Regions from separate parts of the Luteimonas sp. TWI596 genome, predicted to be linked through region 3. Evidence: riboswitches for the same ligand, from Rfam matches in the RefSeq annotation. Region 3 holds a riboswitch; each other region holds the start of a gene.
The links. A riboswitch is a leader RNA that binds a small molecule or an ion and turns the genes downstream of it on or off. The one in region 3 is predicted to bind cobalamin.
Positions count from the first base shown of each region.

Region 1: linked by a shared signal. The riboswitch ahead of metE (5-methyltetrahydropteroyltriglutamate--homocysteine S-methyltransferase) and the one ahead of ABE487_RS11565 (ribonucleoside-diphosphate reductase subunit alpha) in region 3 are both predicted to bind cobalamin.
Region 2: linked by a shared signal. The riboswitch ahead of btuB (TonB-dependent vitamin B12 receptor) and the one ahead of ABE487_RS11565 (ribonucleoside-diphosphate reductase subunit alpha) in region 3 are both predicted to bind cobalamin.

Region 1 covers NZ_JBDJMU010000015.1:74,045-81,550, forward strand. Annotated here, with positions in the region: gene metE (5-methyltetrahydropteroyltriglutamate--homocysteine S-methyltransferase) at 1-1,983, opposite strand, end outside; cobalamin riboswitch at 2,193-2,425, opposite strand; gene ABE487_RS12570 (NAD(P)H-dependent oxidoreductase) at 2,444-3,154, opposite strand; gene ABE487_RS12575 (LysR substrate-binding domain-containing protein) at 3,267-4,196, shown strand; gene ABE487_RS12580 (oxidoreductase-like domain-containing protein) at 4,212-4,391, opposite strand; gene ABE487_RS12585 (phosphatase PAP2 family protein) at 4,423-5,262, opposite strand; gene ABE487_RS12590 (transaldolase) at 5,264-6,232, opposite strand; gene ABE487_RS12595 (CoA transferase) at 6,263-7,453, opposite strand.
Region 2 covers NZ_JBDJMU010000008.1:7,392-14,897, forward strand. Annotated here, with positions in the region: gene ABE487_RS07800 (efflux RND transporter permease subunit) at 1-2,597, shown strand, start outside; gene bioD (dethiobiotin synthase) at 2,644-3,345, opposite strand; gene ABE487_RS07810 (GAF domain-containing protein) at 3,418-3,900, shown strand; gene ABE487_RS07815 (TfoX/Sxy family protein) at 3,897-4,256, shown strand; cobalamin riboswitch at 4,277-4,495, shown strand; gene btuB (TonB-dependent vitamin B12 receptor) at 4,624-6,495, shown strand; gene ABE487_RS07825 (NAD(P)H-binding protein) at 6,606-7,238, shown strand; gene ABE487_RS07830 (NAD(P)H-dependent oxidoreductase) at 7,294-7,506, opposite strand, start outside.
Region 3 covers NZ_JBDJMU010000013.1:82,264-89,769, reverse strand. Annotated here, with positions in the region: gene ABE487_RS11580 (TonB-dependent receptor) at 1-592, shown strand, start outside; gene ABE487_RS11575 (M14 family zinc carboxypeptidase) at 708-3,317, shown strand; gene ABE487_RS11570 (LysR substrate-binding domain-containing protein) at 3,459-4,475, shown strand; cobalamin riboswitch at 4,614-4,817, shown strand; gene ABE487_RS11565 (ribonucleoside-diphosphate reductase subunit alpha) at 5,000-7,489, shown strand.

The DNA.
Region 1 (7,506 bases), on a different contig from region 3:
CGCCGCGACCGCCTCGATGATGTCGTTGAACTCCGAGTAGCACATGTGGGTGTGGATCTGGGTGGTGTCGGCCACGCCCGAGGCGCTGATGCGGAAGCTCTCGACCGCCCAGTCCAGATACGCCGCCCAATCGGCGCGCCGCAGCGGCAGGCCCTCGCGCAGCGCCGGTTCGTCGATCTGGATCACGCCGATGCCGGCCGCCTCCAGGTCGGTCACCTCGTCGCGCAAGGCCAGTGCGATCTGCCGGCAGGTATCGGCGCGCGACTGGTCGTCGCGCACGAACGACCATTGCAGCACTGTCACCGGGCCGGTCAGCATGCCCTTCATCGGCCGCGGGGTCAGCGACTGCGCGTAGCGCGACCAGCGCACGGTCATCGGCGCCGGGCGGGCGACATCGCCGTAGATCACCGGCGGCTTCACGCAGCGCGAGCCGTAGCTCTGCACCCAGCCGTTCTTGGTGAACGCGAAGCCATCGAGCTGCTCGCCGAAGTACTCGACCATGTCGTTGCGCTCGAACTCGCCGTGCACCAGCACATCCAGCCCGAGGTCTTCCTGCACACGCACGCACTGCGCGATCTGGTCGGCGATGAACGCATCGTAGTCGGCCTGGCTCAGCTTGCCGGACTTGTGCGCTGCACGCGCCTCCCGGACCTCGAGCGTCTGCGGGAACGAGCCGATCGTGGTCGTGGGCCACAGCGGCAGCGGGCGCAGCGCATCCTGCGCGGCCCGACGCGCGGCATAGGGCGTCGCGCGACGCGACGCGGACGCGTCGAGTGCAGCCACCCGCGCGGCGACCTCCGGCCGCTGCACGCGGGGCGAGGCGCGCCGCGCGGCGATCGCATCGCGCGCCTTGGCCAGCGCCGGCTCGGCGGCATCGGGATCGGCCAGCGCCTCGGCCAGCAGGCGCAGTTCATCGAGTTTCTGCCGGGCGAAGGCCAGCCAGCCACGCAGTTCGTCATCCAGCGCGGTCTCGCCCGCCAGGTCCACCGGCACATGCAGCAGCGAGCACGACGGCGCCAGCCAGACCGCATCGTCGCCGCGCGCATCGATCGCGTAGCGCGCCAGCACCAGCGCATCGTCCAGCCGCGTGCGCCAGATGTTGCGGCCGTCGACGAGCCCCAACGACAACGTGCGCCCGGCCGGCAGCGCGCCGAGCACCGCATCGAGTTGTTCGCGCCCGCGCACCAGATCGACATGCAGGCCGTCGACCGGCAAGGACGCGGCCAACGGCAGGTTGTCGTCCAGCGCGCCGAAGTAGGTCGCCAGCAGCAGCTTCGGCCGCGCGCCCTGCGCCAGCGTGGCGTAGGCCCGATCAAAGGCCGCGCGCACCGCGGGGTCGAGGTCGAGCACCAGCGCCGGCTCGTCGATCTGCACCCAGGCCGCGCCGGCGGCGTGCAGGCGTGCCAGCAACTCGGCGTACACCGGCAGCAGCGCATCGAGCAGCGCGAAGCGATCGCTGCCGTCGACGGTCTTCGACAGCCACAGCAGCGTGACCGGCCCGAGCAGCACCGGCCGGGTCTCGATCCCCTCGGCCTTGGCTTCCAGGTACTCGCGCACCGGCTTGTCGTCGCGCAGCGCGAAGCGCTGGCCGGCCTGCAGTTCGGGCACCAGGTAGTGGTAATTGGTGTCGAACCACTTGGTCATCTCCAGCGCATGCAGGTCGATGCCGTCCTGCTGATGACCCCGCGCCAGCGCGAAGTAACCGGCCAGCGGATCGGCATCGGCCAGCGCGCGGTAGCGCTCGGGGATCGCGTCGAAGCCGAAGGCGGCGTCGAGCACCTGGTCGTAGAGCGAGAAGTCGTTGCTCGGCGGCGTGGCGACGCCGGCCTCGCGCTGCAGGCGCCAATGGCGCAGGCGCAGGTCGCGCGCCACTGCCTGCAACTGCGCGGCGTCGGCCTCGCCGCGCCAGTGACGTTCGACGGCGCGCTTGAGCTCGCGTTTGCGGCCGATGCGGGGAAAGCCGAGATTGGTGATGCCGGTCATGGTGGATGCGTCCTCAATGCGTGGGATTGAGGAACGAAGGGTCCGCATGGCGTGCACCGCGCCTGCGCGCGCCCGCCTGCCACACGGCCGACCTTCGCCCCCTCGGGCGAACCGGAGCCTGCGTGCGGACGTGCGGGACCGGCCGCGACGTGCGCGGCGCGATGCCCGTGCACCTCCCCGCGGAGGCCCCAGGTCGTACGTGCGCGCCTGTCGGTGCGCACGGCCAAGGCAGGTCTTCGGGCTCATGGACGGGCCACCTGCGAGGTGGTGGGCCTACTGCCCGTCGCTTCCCGGCCCGGACGGGCGCCAGTGCGTTGACGGGGGTCGTTTCCAGTTACCGCTGCGGGGCAGCGCCGGAATTGCCGCCATGCGGCGCACCGGCTTCCCTTTTAATCATCGCTTCATTCGCATGAAGAGATGAACCTTGGCGGCGACACGGTAGCCCCGGCCGCACGGGCGGTCAAGCGGGCGTGGCCGCGGCGGCCGTCTCCCGCGCATCGGCCTGTTCGGCAAGGCGATCGACCAGCGCATCGACCGCGGCCTCGGCGCGCGCGATCGAGGCCGCGAGCCGGGCATCGGCGAACTCGTCGTATTCCACCGCGACCCGGTCGACGTCGGTGATGCCCATGTAGCGCAGCGGCGTCATCACGCCCTGCTCGACCAGGTTGTCGCCGGCGTTGCGACCACCGGGGTCATAGTCGTGATCGCCGCGCGCACCCAGCAGCACGGCGCGGCGGCCCTGACCGGCCAGCATCGGCCAGTACGGCGCACCGGCGCGCGCGCGATCGAAACCGAAGGTGCGGCCCACGCGCACGATGTTGTCGATCCAGGCCTTGACCGGCGCGGGCATACCGAAGTTGTACATCGGCACCCCCATCACCACGAGCGGGCTGCCGAGCAGCTCATCGATCAGCGCATCGCTCTCGGACAGCCGCTCGATCATCCACGGCGTGCGCTGCGCCAGCGGCGTGAACGCAGCATGGATCCAGCGTCCGTCGACATGGGTCGGCGGCGTCAGGGCGAGATCGCGATAGACGATGCGATCACCGGGGCGCCGCTGTTGCCAGCGCGCGACGAAACGGGCGCCGAGCCGGCGGGTATGGGAGCCGTGCGGGACCTCGCCCGAACAACCGGGACGGGCACTGCCGTCGAGATGGAGCAAGCTGAGCATGATTCACCTGGCGAAGCTGGGAGAGAATGCGCACTGCGGCGCTCCGGCATGATTGGCGCCGGCCCAGAGCCCGACAAACGATGTTTTCTCGTCCGATGGATGAATTGCGCTCATGCACGATCGCCCCGCCCGCCTGCCACCGCTGAGCGCACTGCGCGCGTTCGAGGCCGCCGCCCGACGCCAGAGCTTCAAGGCCGCAGCCGAAGAACTGTCGCTCACGCCCACCGCGGTCAGCCACCGCATCCGCCAGCTCGAGGACTGGCTGGGCCTGCGGCTGTTCGCACGCCAAGTACGCCAGGTGCGGCTGACCGAGGCTGGGCAACGCCTGTACCCGAGCGTGCGCGGCGGCTTCGATGGCATCGCCACCGCCGTCGCCGACCTGCAACGGCAGACGCGCCGCCCCGCGGTCACGCTGAGCACGACCCGGGGCTTCGCCGCCCGCTGGCTGTTGCCACGCCTGCCGGCGCTCGCTGCGGCCGCGCCCGAAGTCGATCTGCACCTGCACGCAGCCGACGACCCGGTCCGGCTGGCCGCCGGCGGCACGGAGCTGGCGATCCGCTACGGCCCCGCACCGGCTCCGCAGGTCGAAACCTGGCCGCTGCTGCCTGGACGTTTCATTCCGGTCTGCGCCCCCGGCCTGGCGCTGGCCGGCCCGACGGCGCTGGCGACCGTGCCGCGGCTGCGCTACGCCTGGCGACTGCAGGACGCCCACACCCCCGACTGGCCGCGCTGGTGCCGAACCGCCGGCCTGCCGGACACGCACGGCGGCGAACTCGGCTTCTCCGACGAAGCGCATGCCATCCAGGCCGCGATCGCCGGCCAAGGCATCGCACTGGCGAGCGTCGCCCTGGTCGCCGACGCCCTGGAAGACGGCGTGCTGCGGGCCCCGTTCGGCCCCGCGCTCGACGGCCACGACTTCCGCCTGCTGGCCGCGCCCGGTACCACGCACACACCGGCCGTCGCCGCCGTCGGCGCCTGGCTGCGCGCAGAGGCCGACGCGTTCCTGGCCCGGCACGCTGCGCGCTTCGCAGCGGTCGCGTAAACCCGGCCGCGCGCGTCAGTCGGCCCCAGGATGCCGCGCGCGCCACGCGGCCAGCCGGGCGCGGTAGTCGGCCATCGCATCGGCGTGCAGGTCGTAGACGCAGATCGGGCAGCCGCTGTCGCAGCAGTCGCTCGGCAGCGGGGCCTCAGGCGGTTCGGGCCGCGGATCGGGGTCTGGGACAGGTGTCGTACTCATCGCGCGGCCATTGTCGCGCAGCTCGCCGGCCTCAGCGATCGTCGGCGGCCGGCAGCGGCGACAGGCGCAACGCGGCGGTCTGCGCGTCGCAGCCCTCGGGCCGGGCGCCGCGCGCACGTTGGGCGGCGACCTCGTCGCGCGCCGCCGCCAGGTCGGCCAGGAACGCCGGTTCGGCCTGCAGCCGCGCGAAGGTCGCGGCGCCGACCACCTGCCCCTGCACGATGTCGCTGTACCAGTGCACGTTGCAGACCAGTCGGCTCTCGCCGAAGCTGCGTCCGCGTTGCAGCAGCGGATCGGCGCGATCGGGGGCGACGGCGGTCAGCGCCAGCGCCCAGGTCCAGCCGATCGCGGTGTGGCCCGACGGGTACGAGCCGCTGTCGCGCAGCTGCGCGGCCTCGCCTGGCGTACACACCGGCGCGCCGTTGGCCAGGAACGGCCGGCGGCGCTGCCAGTGCAGCTTGGCGGCGCGGCCGTCGATCGCGGCGTCGGCGAGGCTGCGCCGCAGCAACCGCACCAGGTGCGGGGTGTGGGTCGTGTCGATCGGCACGCCGAGCGCGCAGGCGTAGAGGTCGGCCGCCCGGGGAAAGTCGAGGTCGGCGTCGATCGCCGCCTGCCGCCAGCGCGGGGTCTCGCGCAGGGACAGCGCACGCGCCGCGATGGCCTCATCGAGGGCCCGCGCGGCCGAATCGGGCGCCGGCGGCGCGGGCAGCAATGCGCGGCTGTCGAAGCCGGGCGCATCGAGGTAGCCGATGCTCACCCCGGGGCGATGCTCGGGCACGACCACCGGCGCGGCCGCCGTGGACTGCGGGCCGCCGGCACAGCCGGCGACCAACAGCGCCGCCAGCACGCCCACGGCGCGCCGGACGCGCATCTCAGCCGGCCTGCAGCCGCTGGGCGATCGTCTGGCGCAGCGCAGCGAGATCCTTGGCGAACGCGGCGATACCGTCGCGCAGCTTCTCGTCGGCCATCGGATCGGCCTTGAGATCACGCGCGAAGCGTTCAGCGTCGACCGGCGGGTCGATCCGGCCATCGCCTTTGCCCGGCGTCAGCGCGCGCGCCAGCGGGCCGTGCTCGGCATCCAGCGCTTCGAGCAGGTCGGGCGAGATCGTCAGCCGGTCGCAGCCGGCCAGCGCTTCGATCTGCGCGGTCGAGCGGAACGAGGCGCCCATGACCACCGTCGGCGAGCCGCGACGCTTGAACTCGGCATAGACATCGCGCACGAAACGCACGCCCGGATCGTCGTCGATCGTCGCCGGCACCTCGCCGCGCGCGACGTGCCAGTCGAGGATCCGGCCGACGAACGGCGAGATCAGGAACACGCCGGCCTCGGCGCAGGCGATCGCCTGGCTGCGGTTGAAGATCAGCGTGAGGTTGCAGTCGATATCCTCGCGCTGCAGCTGCTGCGCGGCGCGGATGCCTTCCCAGGTCGCGGCGATCTTGATCAGCACGCGATCGCGGCCGACACCGGCATCCTCGTACATGTCGATGAACTGGCGCGCCTTGGCGAGCGTGGCCTCGGTGTCGTGCGACAGGTCGGCATCGACCTCGGTCGACACCCGGCCCGGCACCAGGCCGGCAAGCTTGCGGCCGACGCCGATCGTCAGGCGGTCGACGACCTGGCGGACCACGGCATCGGCATCGCCGTCGAGCCCGCGCGCGCGCTCGAGCTCATGCTCGATCAGCTCGGCGTAGATCGGCAGGTCCAGCGCCTTGCGCACCAGCGTCGGGTTGGTCGTGCAGTCGACCGGCTTGAGCCGCGCGATCGCGTCGGCATCGCCGGTATCGGCGACGACGACGGACATCGTGCGCAGTTGGTCGAGCTTGGATGCGGCAGCGGACATGAACACCTCGGGTTGGGACGTGACCGCCGCTCAGGCGGAATCGCCATTGTCGCGTCCCACGGCGCCCAGGGCCACCCTGACCGCCTCGGAATGCTGGCCCAGCGTGGGCGCGGCAAATGGGGCAGGCCCCGGCGTGCGGCCGAAGCGGATCGTCTGGGCGACGCCGCGGTAGCTGCCCAGGGTCGGATGCGCGATCGTGCTGACGATGCCCTCGGCCAGCACCTGCGGATGTTCGAACATGTCCTCGACCGCACGCGCGGCCGCGCACGGCACGGCATCGCCGAAATGCGCCTCCCAGTCCACCGCATCGCGCGCGGCCAGCGCCGCGTGCAACTGCGGCAGGATTTCGTCCGCATGCTCGGCACGCTTGCGCACAGTGTCGTAGCGCGGATCGGCGGCCAGCGCCTCGAGCCCGGTCAGCGCACACAGCGCCTGCCAGAACCGCGGTGTATTGGCCGAAATGTAGAGCCAGCCCGCACGCGTGGGATGCAGCCCGGTCACCCCGCCCGAGCGCATGTCGCGGCCGATGTCGAGCGCTTCGCCCTCGGCCCAGACCATGCGTGCGGACTGCATCGCCAGCGCGCTGCGCAGCAGCGAGACGCCGACGAACTGGCCTTCGCCACTGCGCTCACGCTCGTACAGCGCCGACGACACCCCGGCCGCCAACAGCGCGGCCGCGTAGTAGTCCACCACCGAGCCGTAGACCAGCTCCGGCGGCCCGCCGCGCTTGCCCTGCAGGGTGCAGATACCGGTCATCGTCTGCAGCACCTGGTCGTAACCGGCCTTGTCCTTCAACGGGCCGGTCTCCCCGTAGCCGGTGACCGCGCAGTAGATCAGCCGCGGGTTCATCGCCGACAGTGTCGGGAAATCGATCGCCAACCGCTCCGGCACGCCGGGCCGGAAGTTGTGCACCAGCACGTCGGCCTCGCGCACCAGCCGGTAGAGCACCGCGCGGTCGTCGTCGGCCTTGAGGTTGAGGGTGACGCCGCGCTTGCTGCGATTGATGCCCAGGAACGCCCGGCTCTCGGCGGCCAGCGTGGAGGGGTAGTTGCGCAGGTTGTCGCCATCCGGCGGCTCGACCTTGATCACGTCCGCGCCCTGGTCGGCCAGCAGCGCGCAGCCGTAGGGGCCGGCGATGTAGGCACTCAGGTCGAGCACGCGAACGCCGCTCAACGGGCCGGGCGCGCCAGCGCGACCATGGGCGAAAGGGGAATCCGTCATCTCGTCCGATATCCATTCAACGCGACAGCGCAGGTCCGGGGCAGTCTGCGCGA
Region 2 (7,506 bases), on a different contig from region 3:
TGGGCGTCACCGCCAGCGATGTCCACGCCGCGCTGCAGGCCAACAACGTGCTCTCGGCCCTGGGCTCGACCAAGGGCCAGATGGTGGCGGTCGATCTCACCGCGCGCACCGATCTGCGCACGCCCGATGAGTTCCGCGCGCTGGTGGTGCGCGAGGCAGACGGCGCGATCGTGCGCCTGGGCGATATCGCCGATGTGGTGCTGGGCTCGGAGAACTACGGCTCGTCGGTGCGCATCAACGGGGCCTCGGCCACGTTCATGGGCATCTATGTCTCGCCCGACGCCAACGCGCTGGACGTGATCGCGGACGTGCGCCGCGCCTGGGACAACGAGATCGTGCCGCAGTTGCCCGAGGGCATCGAGGCGACGATCCCCTACGACAGCACCGAGTCGATCCAGGACGGCATCAACGAGGTCATCCGCACGATCATCGAAGCGGTGATCATCGTGATCGTGGTCATCTACCTGTTCCTGGGGTCGCTGCGCAGCGTGCTGATCCCGGCGATCACCGTGCCCCTGTCGCTGGTCGGCGCGCTGTTCCTGATGCTGCTGATGGGCTTCACGATCAACCTGCTCACATTGCTGGCGATGGTGCTGGCGATCGGCATCGTGGTCGACGACGCGATCATCGTGCTGGAAAACATCCACCGCCACATCGAGGAGGGCATGACGCCGTTCGATGCGTCGATCCGTGGCGCGCGCGAACTGGCGTGGCCGGTTGTGGCGATGACCACGACCCTGATCGCGGTGTATCTGCCGATCGGCTTCCAGGGCGGACTGACCGGAGTGCTGTTCACCGAATTCGCGTTCACGCTGGCCGGCTCGGTGCTGCTGTCGGGCGTGATCGCGCTGACGCTTACGCCGATGATGTGCGCCAAGATCCTCAAGCCGCATGGTCAGGGCAGCGGCAAAAGCCGCCTGGAAGCGTGGCTGGACCGCCGCTTCGACGCCCTGCAGCACGGCTATCAGCGACGCCTGCACGGCGCGCTGCAGACCCGCGGCGTGATCCTGGCCTTCGGCGCGGTGGTGCTGGTCTCGTGCGCATTCCTGTACATCGGCGCGCCCAAGGAACCGGCGCCGATGGAGGACGAAGGCTTCGTGTTCGCGATCGGCAGCGCGGATGCGGCAAGCACGCTGGACTATGTCGAGCGCTACACCGAAGAGATGTCCGACATCGTGGATCAGATCCCCGAGATCAACGACTTCTTCCTGTTCAACGGCGGCTTCGGCGGCATGGGGGGCAGCAACAGCGCGATGGGCGGCTTCGTGCTCAAGCCCTGGAGCCAGCGCGACCGTTCGACCAACCAGGTGCTGCAGCAGGACCTGCAGCCCAAGCTTGCCGAGATCACCGGCTTGAACATCTTCGCGCTGGTGCCGCCGTCGCTGCCCTCGGCCGGCGGCGACGGCGGCGGCGAGTTCCTGATCGGCGGCATCGGTTCGCTGGCGCAGCTGTCGGAGATCGCCGACGAGGTCGTCGCGCGCGCGCAGCAGAGCCGGCGCTTCATCTTCCTGGACAAGGACCTGAAGATCGACAAGCCGCGCGTGGAGGTGCAGATCGATCGCGACAAGGCGGCGCTGCTGGGCATCGACATGCGCACGTTGGCGGCTGACATGAGCGCGCTGCTCGCCGGCGGCTACGTCAATCGCTTCGCGATGCAGAACCGCTCCTACCGGGTGATCCCGCAGGTGCAGCGCGCCGACCGGCTCAATGCCGAGCAACTCGGCAACTACTACACCCGTACCCGCAGCGGCGAGCTGATCCCGCTCTCGACGGTGGTCTCGTTCAAGGAAAGCGCGCAGCCGCAGTCGCTCAAGCGCTTCCAGCAGCTCAATGCGGTGGGCATCACCTTCGCGCCGCGACCGGGCGTGACCAAGGGCGAGGCGCTGCGGGTCCTCGACGAGATCGCCGCCGACGTGCTGCCGCAGGGCTACAGCGTGGACTACGCCGGCGAGTCGCGGCAGTTCAAGCAGGAAGGCACCACGATGCTGATCACGCTGGCGTTCGCGCTGGTGATCATCTTCCTGGTGCTGGCCGCGCAGTTCGAGAGCTTCCGCGATGCGCTGATCATGCTGATCACCGTGCCGATGGCGATCAGCGGCGCACTGCTGGTGCTCAACGCGCTGGGCCTGGTGTCGGGCATCCTGCAGTTCGCCGGCATCGAGGCCTTCCCCGGCATGTCGATCAACATCTACACGCAGGTGGGCTTGGTCACCCTGGTGGGTGTGATCTCCAAGCACGGCATTCTGATCGTGGAGTTCGCCAACAAGCTGCAGATCAACGAAGGTCTGAGCAAGGCCGAGGCGATCGAGCAGGCCGCCGCGATCCGCCTGCGACCGGTGCTGATGACGACGGCCGCGCTGGTGTTCGCGATGGTGCCGCTGCTGATCGCCAGCGGTCCGGGTGCGGCGGCGCGCTTCTCGATGGGCCTGGTGATCGCCGCCGGCATGTCGATCGGCACCGCGTTCACGCTGTTCGTGCTGCCGGCGTTCTACCTGCTGCTGGCGCGCGACCACAGCCACGACCGGGGCGCGGTGGCCGCCACGGACGCCGACGGGCACGACGGCAACCCAGCGACGCCGGTGCCCCAGGGGCACTGAGCACGTCGGGCATCCGCGGCGCATGCCGCGGATGCCACGCCCTCGATCAGAGCCGGCGCGGCAGCGCGTCGATCCAGGCCGGATCGAGCACCAGGGCGCCCGCGTCGGCGCTGCCCCCGTCGCCGACGAACGGCAGCACGCCCAGGCACGGCGCCGGCAGCGCATCGGCAAGCAGGCCGAGATAGTCGTCTGCGCGCGAGAACTCTGGATCGATCCGGTTGCCGACCCAACCCACAAGCCGACAGCCGTCGGCCGCGATCGCGCGTGCGCTTAGCCGGGCATGGCTCAGGCAGCCGAGCCGGAGCCCGACCACCAGCACCACTGCGCCGCCCAGCCACCGCGCCAGGTCCGCATGTTCGATGCCCTCGGCCAGCGGCGCAGCCCAGCCGCCAGCGCCTTCGACCAGCACCACATCGGCCGCCGCGGCGAGCCGCGCGTGCGCCGCGTGCAGATCGGCGGCATCGACGATCACGCCGGCCGCGCGTGCGGCCAGGGTCGGCGCGGTCGCTTCGGGCAGGGCCACCGGGTTGACGTCGGCGTATGCCGGCCGGGGCCGGCTGGCGGCCTGCAGCGCCAGCGCATCCTCATTGCGCCAGCCACCGTCCTGCCAATCGCAGCCGCTGGCGACCGGCTTCATGCCGACCGCGCGGCGACCATCGGCACGCAAGGCCTGCAGCAGCGCCACGCTGGCGTGGGTCTTGCCGATGCCGGTATCGGTCCCGGTGACCAGGCACGTGCGCGCGCTCATACCGGTGCGCCTATCGGGACGCCAGCGACGGCGCGGCCGGGCGGGTGCGACCCCGCTGCTACACTGCGCGACATGTTCACATCCACACCTCTGAGCGGCAGCAAGGCCGACCAGTATGCCGCGCTCGCGGCACAGGCCCGCGCTCTGCTGCACGGCGAATCCGACCCCATCGCCAATGCCGCGAACCTCTCGGCGCTGGTCTACCACGCCCTGCCCGACCTCAACTGGGTCGGCTTCTATTTCTACGACGGGACCGAACTGGTCGTCGGCCCGTTCCAGGGCCTGCCGGCCTGTGTGCGTATTCCGCTCGACAAGGGCGTGTGCGGCGCCGCAGCGCGCACCCGGCAGACCCAGCGGGTCGACGACGTGCACGCCTTTGCAGGCCATATCGCCTGCGATGCTGCGTCGCGGTCTGAAGTCGTCGTGCCACTGGTCGACGGCGACCGCCTGATCGGCGTCTTCGATCTCGACAGTCCGCTGCCGGCCCGGTTCGACGCCGACGATCAGGCCGGGCTGGAGGCGCTCGCACGGCTCTACGTCGAGCACGCGCGTTGAGCGCGCCGAAGCTGCGCAACCTCGGGCCGAAGTCGGCGGCGTGGCTGCGACAGGTGGGGCTGCGCACGCGCGAGGACCTCGAAGCAGCGGGCGCGGTCGAGGCCTTCGTGCGCGTGCGCCGGGCCGGCTTCCGACCCAGCCTCAACCTGCTGTACTCGATCGAGGGCGCGCTGCTGGACTGCCACTGGCAGGAGGTCCCCGAAGCTCGGCGTCTGCAGCTGACCGAGGCCGCCGAAGCGGCGACCGCACAACTGCCCGACCCGCGCGCACGGACCGCGGGCGGCCCGGTCACCACGATCGTGCACGACGCGGCCGATCGCGACGACGCGATGCCGGGCGACCCCGACGCACGCTGAACCGGACGAGCGCTGGCGTACAATCGCGCCTGCTTCGCGGTGACCCGGCCTGCCTGGGTTGAAACGGGAAGCCGGTGCGGGCGCCGCGAGGCAACCCCATTCCGGCACTGCCCCCGCAACGGTAAGCGTGTGCAAGCGTCGCTTCTCGCCACTGTGCCCTGTGCACGGGAAGGCGCGACGCCTGGGCTCAGACCGCCCACGCGCAAGTCCGGAGACCGGCCTCGAAGTTCCACCTGATTGCGATGCGGCGGGCATTGCGACGACGTTCCGGGTGCGCCTTGCGCCTGGACGGCGGTCCGTGTGCGCCCGTTCCCGCGATCTTCGCCCGCCCGCCGCGCGTTCGATGCGCGCGCGCAAGGAGACCGCAATGCCGTTCCGCACCTTGACCGTGGCGATCGCCACTGCCCTGCTCGCTCCGTCGGCGCTCGCCGCTCCCGGCGAACTCGACGCCGTGCTCGTCACCGCCAATCGCACCCAGACCGCGCTGGCCGACACCCTCGTGCCGGCGCAGATCATCGACCGCGACGAGATCGAACGCAGCCAGGCGCGCGACCTGCCGGAGCTGCTGCGCGGCCGCGCCGGCATCCAGATCGGCAACAGCGGCGGCCCGGGCAAGCTGAGCTCGATCTTCCTGCGCGGCGCCGAATCCGACCACGTACTGGTGCTCGTCGATGGCGTACGCATCGGCAGCGCGACCGCCGGCATGCCGGCGATCCAGGACCTGCCGGTCGACCAGATCGAGCGCGTGGAAATCGTACGCGGCCCGCGTTCGAGCCTCTACGGCTCGGAAGCGATCGGCGGCGTCATCCAGATCTTCACCCGCCGCCACGACGGCGCGATTGCGCCGCACGCACGAATCGGCGCCGGCAGCCACGGCTTGCGCGAAGCCAGCGCCGGCATCGGCGGCCGCAGCGGCCGGGGCTGGTTCGGTGTCGATGCAGCGTTCCAGCGCACCGACGGCATCGATGCCTGCCGCGGCTCGTCGGCGTTGTTCCAGGGGTGCTTCGTCGAAGAGCCCGACCGCGACGGCTACCGCAACCGTTCGCTGAACCTGCGCGCCGGCGTGCAGCTCACCGACGCGCTGCGGCTGGAAGGTCATGCCTTGCATGCCGACGCGTTCAATCAGTTCGACGGCAGCCTCTTCGGCGGTAACGAGGCCGACATCGTGCAGCAGGTGGCAGGCGGAACACTGACCTACGCGCCCTCGGACGTCGTGCGCCTGACCGCGCAGGCCGGCCGTGCCTACGACAAGTCGAGCACCTCCTTCCGCGATGCCGACACCGGCACGCGCAGTCATGTCGGCCGCATCGACACCCGCCGCGACACCGCCTCGGTGCAGGCCGACTTCGGCCTGGCGCCGACCCAGGGCCTGAGCCTGGGCTTCGACTGGCAGGCCGACCAAGTCGACAGCGACACCCGCTACGCGGTGACGGCGCGCGACAACTACGCCACGTTCGTCGAGTACCGCGGCCGCTTCGGCGCGCATCGCCTGCAGGCGAGCCTGCGCCACGACGACAACGAGCAGTTCGGCGGCCACGGCACCGGCAGCCTGGGCTGGGGCATGGAGCTGGCCCACGGCCTTCGCGTGACCGCCAGCGCCGGGACCGGCTTCAAGGCCCCGACCTTCAACGACCTGTACTTCCCCGGTTCGGAGAGCCCGGACCTCAAACCGGAACGCGCCAAAAGCGTGAATCTCGGCATCTCGCAGCAGGCGGCCCAGTGGCGCTGGTCGCTCGACGTGTTCGAGAGCCGCATCGACGACCTGATTGTGTTCGTCTACCCGCCGCCGGACTATGTCGGTCGCGGCAGCAACATCGACGAGGCCCGCATCCGTGGCGCCGAGCTGACGTTCGCGACCACCCTCGCCGGCTGGGACCTGTCGACCGAGTTGAGTCACGTCGACCCGCGCGACCGCAGCCAGGGCACCTACCGCGACAACCTGCTCGCCCGACGCGCGCGCAGCAGCGGCCGGCTCGACATCGATCGCAGCTTTGGCGACCTGCGCATCGGCACTACGCTGCGCGGCGCCGGCGGCCGCTACGACAACCCCGCCAACACGCTGCGCGTCGGCGGCTACGGCACCCTCGACCTGCGTGCGGCGTGGGCGTTCGCACCCGCGTGGACGCTCGAGGCGCGGGCGACCAACCTGCTCGACAAGGACTACGAGACGGTGGCGTGGTACCGCCAGCCCGGGCGCGAGTACGGCCTGGCGTTGCGCTGGCAGCCGCTCGCGCGCTGACGCGGTGCCGGTCGCGGGGGGGCGGGCCGCCTCGCCCCCCCCCCCCCCCCCGGCCGCATCGCCCGGCATCTGCGAGACTGTCGGCCGGCACCGGCTTGGCAGGGACAGCAATGCGCGTATTCGTCATGGGCGCGTCGGGCGGCGTGGGCACACGGCTGGTCGCGCAGGCGGTGGCGCGCGGCCACCGGGTCACGGCGCAAACGCGGTCGGCAGATCGGCTCACCGCCACAGCGGGCGTCGACATCGTAGTCGGCCGCCCCGACGACGCCCGCTTCCTGGCGCAACGCATGCCCGCGCACGATGCGGTCGTGATGAGCCTGGGCGTCGCCAGCCCGAGGCCGACGACGGTGTTCTCTGATGCGACCCGTGCAGCGATCGCCGCGATGCGCGACAGCGGCGTGCGGCGCCTGATCGCGATCACCGGCGTGGGCGCGGGCGAGACGCGCGGGCACGGCGGCTGGCTGTACAACCGCATCGTCTTTCCGCTGGTCACTCGCCACCGCTATGCCGACAAGGAACGCCAGGAGGCGCTGATCCAGGACTCAGGGCTGGACTGGACGCTGGTGCGGCCCGCGCCGTTCACCGCGCGCAGTGGACGCGGCGACTGGCAGGTCGCCCTGTCCGTCCCGCCGTCGCTGCAACTGCGCACGGTCACCCGGGACGAGGTGGCTGGCTTCGTGATCGATTGCCTCGAATCAGGCGACTTCCTCCACTGCACGCCGTTCATCGGGCGTCCGCGCTGAGGTCACGGCGCAGGCGGGGACGCTGCCCAGCCGGACGGGCACCGCCCGCCGCAGGTCAGCATCCCGCTTGGGCATCCGAATCGGCGATATGCGCCATCAACCCGCTTCGACCGGGCGCGACCTCCGCGGCCAGCACGTGGCGGTCGGGGTAATCGCCACCGTTCTGCGCCCGGAACGCGATCGGCGCCTGCTCGAACAGCCCCGCCAGCCGCGCCCGCCACGCCTGGGATGCCGACGCGAGGCCCTGCGCGTCGAGCGCACCCGCGCC
Region 3 (7,506 bases):
CACGACGATCGTGCAGACCAACGATCCGGCCGACGTCGTGCGCGATGCGCGCGGCAAGCTGATCGCCGTCTACAACCGCTACCAGAATCTCAGCGAGCTGCAGACCTCGGGCCTGGACGCCGAACTGCGCCAGCGCTGGCGCACCGCCAACGCGGGCACCTTCGGCCTGTCGAGCGTGTTCACCCACGTGCTCGAGTACAAGCGCCCGCAAACGGTCGGCGGCCCACTGGTCGACTACGCCGGCAGCAACCTCGGCCCGTCGCTGCCGCGCAACAAGGCGACGACGACCCTGGACTGGAAGATCGGCGACTTCGACACCGGCCTGACCTGGTACCGCACCGGTGGCTACGACCAGAAGGCCAGCGTCGCCGCGCGCGCCGCGCAGGCACGGGTGGACGCCTACGACCAGTTCGACCTCTACTTCGCCTGGTCGGGCATCGAGCGGCTGACGCTCTACGCCAAGGTCGAGAACATCAGCGATGAGACGCCGCCGCACGACGCGTCCTTCCCCGGCATCCGCGCGCCCTACGACTTCAGCCAGTACGACCTGCGCGGGCGCTACTTCCAGGTGGGGTTCGATTACCGGTTCTGACCGGCCCCCCGCATTCCGATCTCCCCACCCCCGATTCCCGCGCCCTCAGCGGCGCTCCCGCGACGACGCGCACGCATGTGTTTGCGCGGGCGCCGCCCCATACCGGATACGCCCCATGCCCGACGCCTCCCTCCATCGCGCCTCCGAGCGCGGACGCCTCTTGCGTCGTGCGCCGATACGGATGCTGCTGGCCTTGCTCGCGCTGCTGCCGCTGGTCGCGGTCGCGCAGAGCGACTACTACTTCCCGCAGGCCCAGGCCGCGGATTTCGACCCCGAGGTGCCCACGCCCGAGCAGTTCCTCGGCTATCAGCTGGGGACCCACTACACGCGCCACGACCGCATCGTCGACTACTTCCGCGAACTGGCGCGCGTGTCCGACCGGATCACACTGCAGCAGATCGGGCGCAGCTACGAGGAGCGCCCGCTGATCGCCGCCATCGTCACCTCGGCCGCCAACCACGGCCGGCTCGAGGCGCTGCGCGCCGCGCACGCCACCCAGCGCGATCCCGCTGCGGCCGTGCCCACGCAATTGCCGGTCGTCGTCGGGCTGTACTACAGCGTGCACGGCAACGAGACTTCGAGCGGCGAGGCCGCGTTGCTGACCGCCTACTACCTGGCCGCGCACCGCGGCGCCGAGACCGCGCGCTGGCTCGACGAGGCGGTCGTGCTGATCGACCCTGCGCAGAACCCCGACGGCCGCGACCGCGCGGCGAACTGGCACAACGCGTGGAAGTCGAACCCGCCGGTCGCCGACCCGCTGGACAAGGAGCACGTCGAGCCGTTCCCGATGGGCCGCACCAACCACTACTTCACCGACCTCAACCGCGACTGGCTCGCGGTCACCCAGCGTGAAACCCGGCCCAAGATCGAACTGTTCCACCAGTGGACACCGAACGTGCAGATCGACTTCCACGAAATGGGCGCGGGCAGCACGTACTACTTCGAACCGTCGCCGGCGAGCATGCACAGCCCGCTGCTGCCGCAGGCCTCCTACGATTTCAACGTCACGCTGGCGCGCTACCACGCCCAAGGCCTCGACGCGCTCGGCTCGCTGTACTACACGAAGGAAAACTTCGACAACTTTTCGCCGGTCTACGGCTCGACCTATCCCGACTTCCACGGCGGAGTCGGCGTCACCGTCGAGCAGGGCAGTTCGCGCGGCCTGGTACAGGACACCGCCGGCGGCCCGCTGGAATTCCGCTTCACGATCCGCAATCAGGTCGCGACCGGGCTGGCGACGCTCCGCGGCGCAGTCGCCGAGAAAGCCGGCTTGCTGGCACTGCAGAAGGACTTCTTCCGCTCGGCGCTCACCCAGGGTCGCCGCCACGATGCCGCCGCGTTCGTATTCGGCGACGCGCACGACCCGTCGCTGACCCGGCGCCTGCTCGACCTGCTGCTGCTCCACCGCATCGAGGTCCATGCGCTGGCGCGCGAGACGACGATCGACGGCACTACGTTCTCGCCCGGCAGCGCCTACGTCGTACCGTCGGCACAGCCGCAGTTCCGGCTGGTGCATTCGATCTTCGAGACCACGCCCGAGGTGAAGGAGAGCGTCTACGGCAGCACCTCGTACGCGATCGCACACGCCTACGGCATCGCGTTCGCACGCGCGCGTCGCGCGCCAGCGCTGGGCGCGCGTGTGCAGGCGTTGCCGTCGGTCGAGGCCGGCATCATCGGCGGCCAAGCCCGCTACGCCTACGCGATCGACTGGCGCGACCAGGCCGCACCGCGCGCGCTCGCCGCGCTGCTGGCACAGGACATCCGCGTGCGCAGCGCATTCCAGCCGTTCACCGCGCGCACCGCGGACGGCGAGACCGCGTTCTCCTACGGCACCCTGGTCGTACCGGTCGCCGGACAGGCGCTGGCGGCCGAGGCCCTGCATGCGGCGGTCGATGCGGCCACGCGCGAAGCCGGGGTGCGCGCGCATGCGCTGTCGACCGGACAGAGCGTGGCCGGCATCGACCTGGGCAGCGACAGCGTGCGTCCGCTGCGCAAGCCCGCGATCGCGCTGATCATGGGCCAGGGCGTCAACGCGACCGAGATCGGTTCGACCTGGTTCGCGCTGAGCGAGCAGTTGCGCTGGCCGGCGACCCGGCTCGACCCGACCCAGCTCGCGCGCGCACCGTTGCGCGAGTACACCAGCCTCGTGCTGGCCGGTGGCCACTACGAGGACTGGAGCGAGGCGACGGTCGAGGCGCTGCGCGACTGGGTCCGCGCCGGCGGTTCGCTGGTGACCTTCGGCAGCGCCTCGCAGTGGGCCATCGATCGCAAGCTCGTCGACGGCCTGGGCCAGGCCCCGGCGCCCGACGAGGACGACACCGACCGCGCGGACTTCGGCCAGCGTCGCGACCTGCTGGCCGAAGACCGCATCTCCGGCAACCTGGTCTCGGCCGATGCCGACATCAGCCATCCGCTGGCATTCGGCGTGCCGCGCCGCGCCCTCTTCGTCAACAAGGAAACCGCGGTGGTGCTGCCGCCAGCGCGCGACCGCTTCTCGACGGTCGTGCGCATCGACGATGCGCCGCTGGTCAACGGCTACGTCTCCACGCGCAACCGCGCCAGGCTCGGCGGCGCGCCGTGGGCGGTCATTGCCGCAACCGGGCGCGGGAATGTGGTGCTGTTCGCCGACGACCCGGCGCATCGCAAGTACTGGCACGGCACCGAGCGGCTGCTGCTCAACGCACTCTTGCTGTCGGAGCATTTGGTGCCAGCCGCGCGTCGCTGAGCCGCCTTCGATGATCACGGCGTAGACGGGCGGCGTCGCCGGATCGCGGCACACAGTGTTGTCGCCTGCGGGACATGCCGGTCGCGCCCGTGGGCGACCATGCGGTGCGACAACATTCCCGCCGTCGGCACGGGCCTGGCCATGACCCTCACCCAACTGCGCAGCTTCGTCGCCATCGTCGAATGCGGCCACAACATCACCCTGGCCGCCCGCCGCCTGCACGCGACCCAGTCGGGACTGTCCAAGCAGCTCGCGCAACTGGAGAACGCGCTGGGCTTCTTGCTGTTCACCCGCCGTCAGCGCGCCCTCGCCGCGTTGACCGACGAAGGCCGGCAGGTGCTTGCGCACGCCCGCCGCCTGCTCGCCGAGGCCGGCAACATCCAGGCGCTGGCCGACAACCTGCGGCGCGAGGCCCAGGGCCTGCTGCGCATCGCCACCACCCACACCCAGGCCCGTCATGCGCTGCCGCCGGCGCTGCAGGCGCTCAAGCGCGACTGGCCCGACGTCGCGGTGCATGTGGTGCCCGGAGGCGATGTCGAGTCGCTGCGGCTGCTGGCCGAACACCATGCCGACCTGGCGATCCTCAGCGGCACCGGCGCTCCGCCACCGGGCCTGGTGGCGATTCCGCTCTACCGCTGGGGCCGACGGGTCCTGCTGCCGGCCGGCCATCCGCTGACCGCATTGGCGCGTCCGATCGGGCTGCGCGACCTGGCCGGCGTGCCGCTGGTGAGCTACGAATCGAGCCGACAGCCCGCCTCGTCGCTGCAGCGCGCGTTCGCGGCCGCCGACCTGCGCGCCGACCTCGCGGTGACCGCACGCGACGGCGCACTGATCCGCACCTATGTCCACGCCGGGCTGGGCGTGGGCATCGTCGACGAAATGGGCGCCGACCTCGACGACGGCCTGGCCGCGCCGCCGGTCGAGGACGGCCTGCTGCCCGAATGCATCACCTGGGCGCTGCTGCGCCGCGACCGGGTGCTGCGCGATTTCGGCTTCGCGCTGGTCCAGGCGCTGGCGCCGCATTACGCCGCGGTGGACCTGCGCCGGCTGCTCGATCACGACCAGCCGCTGCCGATTCCGGCCCCCGACTGGCCGCGCTGGTCGCGTGCGACCGCCACGGCCCTGGCGGCGCGGACCGCGGTCGCCGTGGCTGAATAGGCCTCTTCCGGGGTTGCCTGGCGCAGCCGGATCTGCATCGCCCCGTGCCCGGCCGGCGGCTGAGGCCGCACGATTCCCGGCCTGACGCGGATCCGGGCGCCCGCCCCACATTTAGCGTTGACGCTGTCCGACCACCCCACTATCTTGGGCCACGTCGGTTCCGCAGCCACAAAGCCTGTGGATGAAAAACGGGAAGCCGGTGACGCCCCACGCCAGTCCGGTGCTGCCCCCGCAGCGGTAATTGGGAACGTCCCCGCCGCCACCGGAGTGATCCGGTGCAGTGGGACCGAAGGCCTGCCTTCACCCATGAGTCCGTACCGTGCCGACAGCCGCGCGAAAGCACGACGCGCGGTGACCGCTGTGGACGCTCCGCACAGGGGTGGGTCCGCGGCGCGGAACCCGACGGCACCCGCCGTCGCCGTCTCGCGGCGCACCCGCCCCACACGAGCCGTCCGCAGCCACCGGACCCGACGCGGGCGGGCCGGGGCGTGCGCGAATGCACTGGACACCAAGAGAGAGGACGCATGACCAGCCACGACACCGTCTCGACCGCCCCTTCGACGCCCGCAGACGCGCCCCCGACCCCGATCGCTTCCCCCACCCCTGTGGCGCCGTCCGCCGTCGACGCCGACGACGTGGTGCCGCCGCCCCCGAGCGCCGCCATGCAAACCGCAATTGCTGAAAATTCCGACGTCGACACCGACGTCTCCACCTGGATCACCAAGGAAGCCGGCAACCGCCGGATCCCGTACGACCGCGCGCGCCTGGAGCGCAGCATCGACCGCGTCCACGGCGAGTTCCCGCAACTCGATATCGCCGACTACAAGCGCAGCGTGTTCGGCTTCGTCGAGCGCAAGGACGCGGTCAACGCCGACGACCTGGTCGACCACCTGATCCGCGAGGCCGAGGCCCGGGTCGATGTCACCGCGCCCGAATGGGAGTTCTTCGCCGCCCGCCTGTACCTGCACCGCCTGTACAAGCGCGCCAGCCGCAACCGCTTCTACGACGCCGAGCAGAAGTACGGCTCCTACGTCGGCCTGCAGGAGTCGTTGGCCGACCGCAACATCTATTCCAACGACATCCTGCGCGCCTATTCCAAGGAAGAGCTGCAGGAAGCCGGACGCATGATCGAGCCCGAGCGCGACAAGCTGTTCGCCTACAACGGCCTGTACCTGCTGGCCACGCGGTATCTGGCCACCGACACCTCGCGCGCCGTGTTCGAGCTGCCGCAGGAGCGCTGGCTCACCATCGCGCTGTATCTGATGCAGAACGAGACCCGCGGCGGTCGCGAGCGCCGCATGCAGCTCGTCGGCGAGGCCTACTGGGCGCTGTCGAACCTGTACATGACCGTCGCGACCCCGACGCTGCAGAACGCCGGCAAGGTCGGTGGCCAGCTGTCGTCGTGCTTCATCGACACCGTCGACGATTCGCTGCAGGGCATCTACGACTCCAACACCGACATCGCTCGCGTCTCCAAGGGCGGCGGCGGCGTGGGCGCGTACATGGGCTATGTGCGCTCGTCGGGTTCGTCGATCCGCGGCGTACCCAATTCCTCGGGCGGCGTGGTGCCGTGGATCAAGCAGCTCAACAACACCGCCGTGTCGGTCGACCAGCTCGGCCAGCGCAAGGGCGCGGTCGCGGTGTACCTGGATGTGTGGCACCGCGACATCGAGAACTTCCTCGATCTGCGCCTGAACAATGGCGACCAGCGCCTGCGTGCGCACGACGTGTTCACCTCGATCTGCATCCCCGACCTGTTCATGGAAGCGGTCGAGCGCCGCGGCGATTGGTATCTGTTCGACCCGCACGAGGTCCATCGCGTCAAGGGCTTCTACCTGCAGGACTTCTTCGACGAGAAGAAGGGCGACCCGAACGGCAGCTTCCGCAAGCGCTACGAGGAAGTCGTCGCGGACGAGCGCATCTCGCGCAAAACCGTCAAGGCGATCGAGATCTTCAAGCGGATCATGGTGTCGCAGCTCGAGACCGGCAACCCGTTCATGTTCTACCGCGACGAAGTGAACCGGAAGAACCCGAACAAGCACGTCGGCCGTGTCTATTCGTCGAACCTGTGCACCGAGATCCTGCAGAACATGAGCCCGACGAAGATGATGCAGGAGATCATCTCCGGCAATCAGATCGTCACCACCAAGCAGGCCGGCGACTTCGTCGTGTGCAACCTGTCGTCGGTGAACCTGGGCCGGGCGATCGTGCCGCAGGAGGGCCAGGGCGACCTGATCACCGACGTGCTCGAGCGGCTGATCCCGATCCAGGTGCGGATGCTCGACAACGTCATCGACCTCAACCAGTTGCCCGTCCCGCAGGCCACGATCACCAACCAGAAGTACCGCGCGATCGGCCTGGGCACGTTCGGCTGGCATCACCTGCTGGCGCAGAAGGGCATCCACTGGAACACGCCCGAGGCCGAGGACTTCAGCGACACGCTGTATGAGCGCATCAACTTCCTGACCGTGCAGGCGAGCATGGAGCTGGCCAAGGAAAAGGGCGCCTACTCGGTGTTCGCCGGCAGCGACTGGCACACCGGCGCCTACTTCCGCGACCGCGACTACAACTCGCCCGCGTGGCTGGAACTGGCCGCCAAGGTCGGCGTCAACGGCATGCGCAACGGCTGGCTGATGGCGGTCGCGCCGAACATGTCGACCGCGCAGATCGCAGGCTCCACCGCGTCGATCGACCCGATCTACTCGGCGTTCTACTACGAGGAGAAGAAGGACTACCGGCGTCCGGTCGCCGCCCCCGGGCTGTCGCTCGAGACCTGGCCGTTCTACGAAAAGGGCGCCTACAAGGTCGACCAGTTCGCGTCGGTGCGCCAGAACGCGCGCCGCCAGCGTCACGTCGACCAGGCGATCAGCTTCAACCTGTACGTGCCCAGCACCATCCGCGCCAGCACCCTGCTCGACCTCCACATGACCGCCTGGCGCGAGGGCATCAAGACCACGTACTACGTCCGCTCCAACGACATCGACATCGCCGAATGCGAGTGGTGCAGTAGCTAAAAGCGCATTCGCGCTGA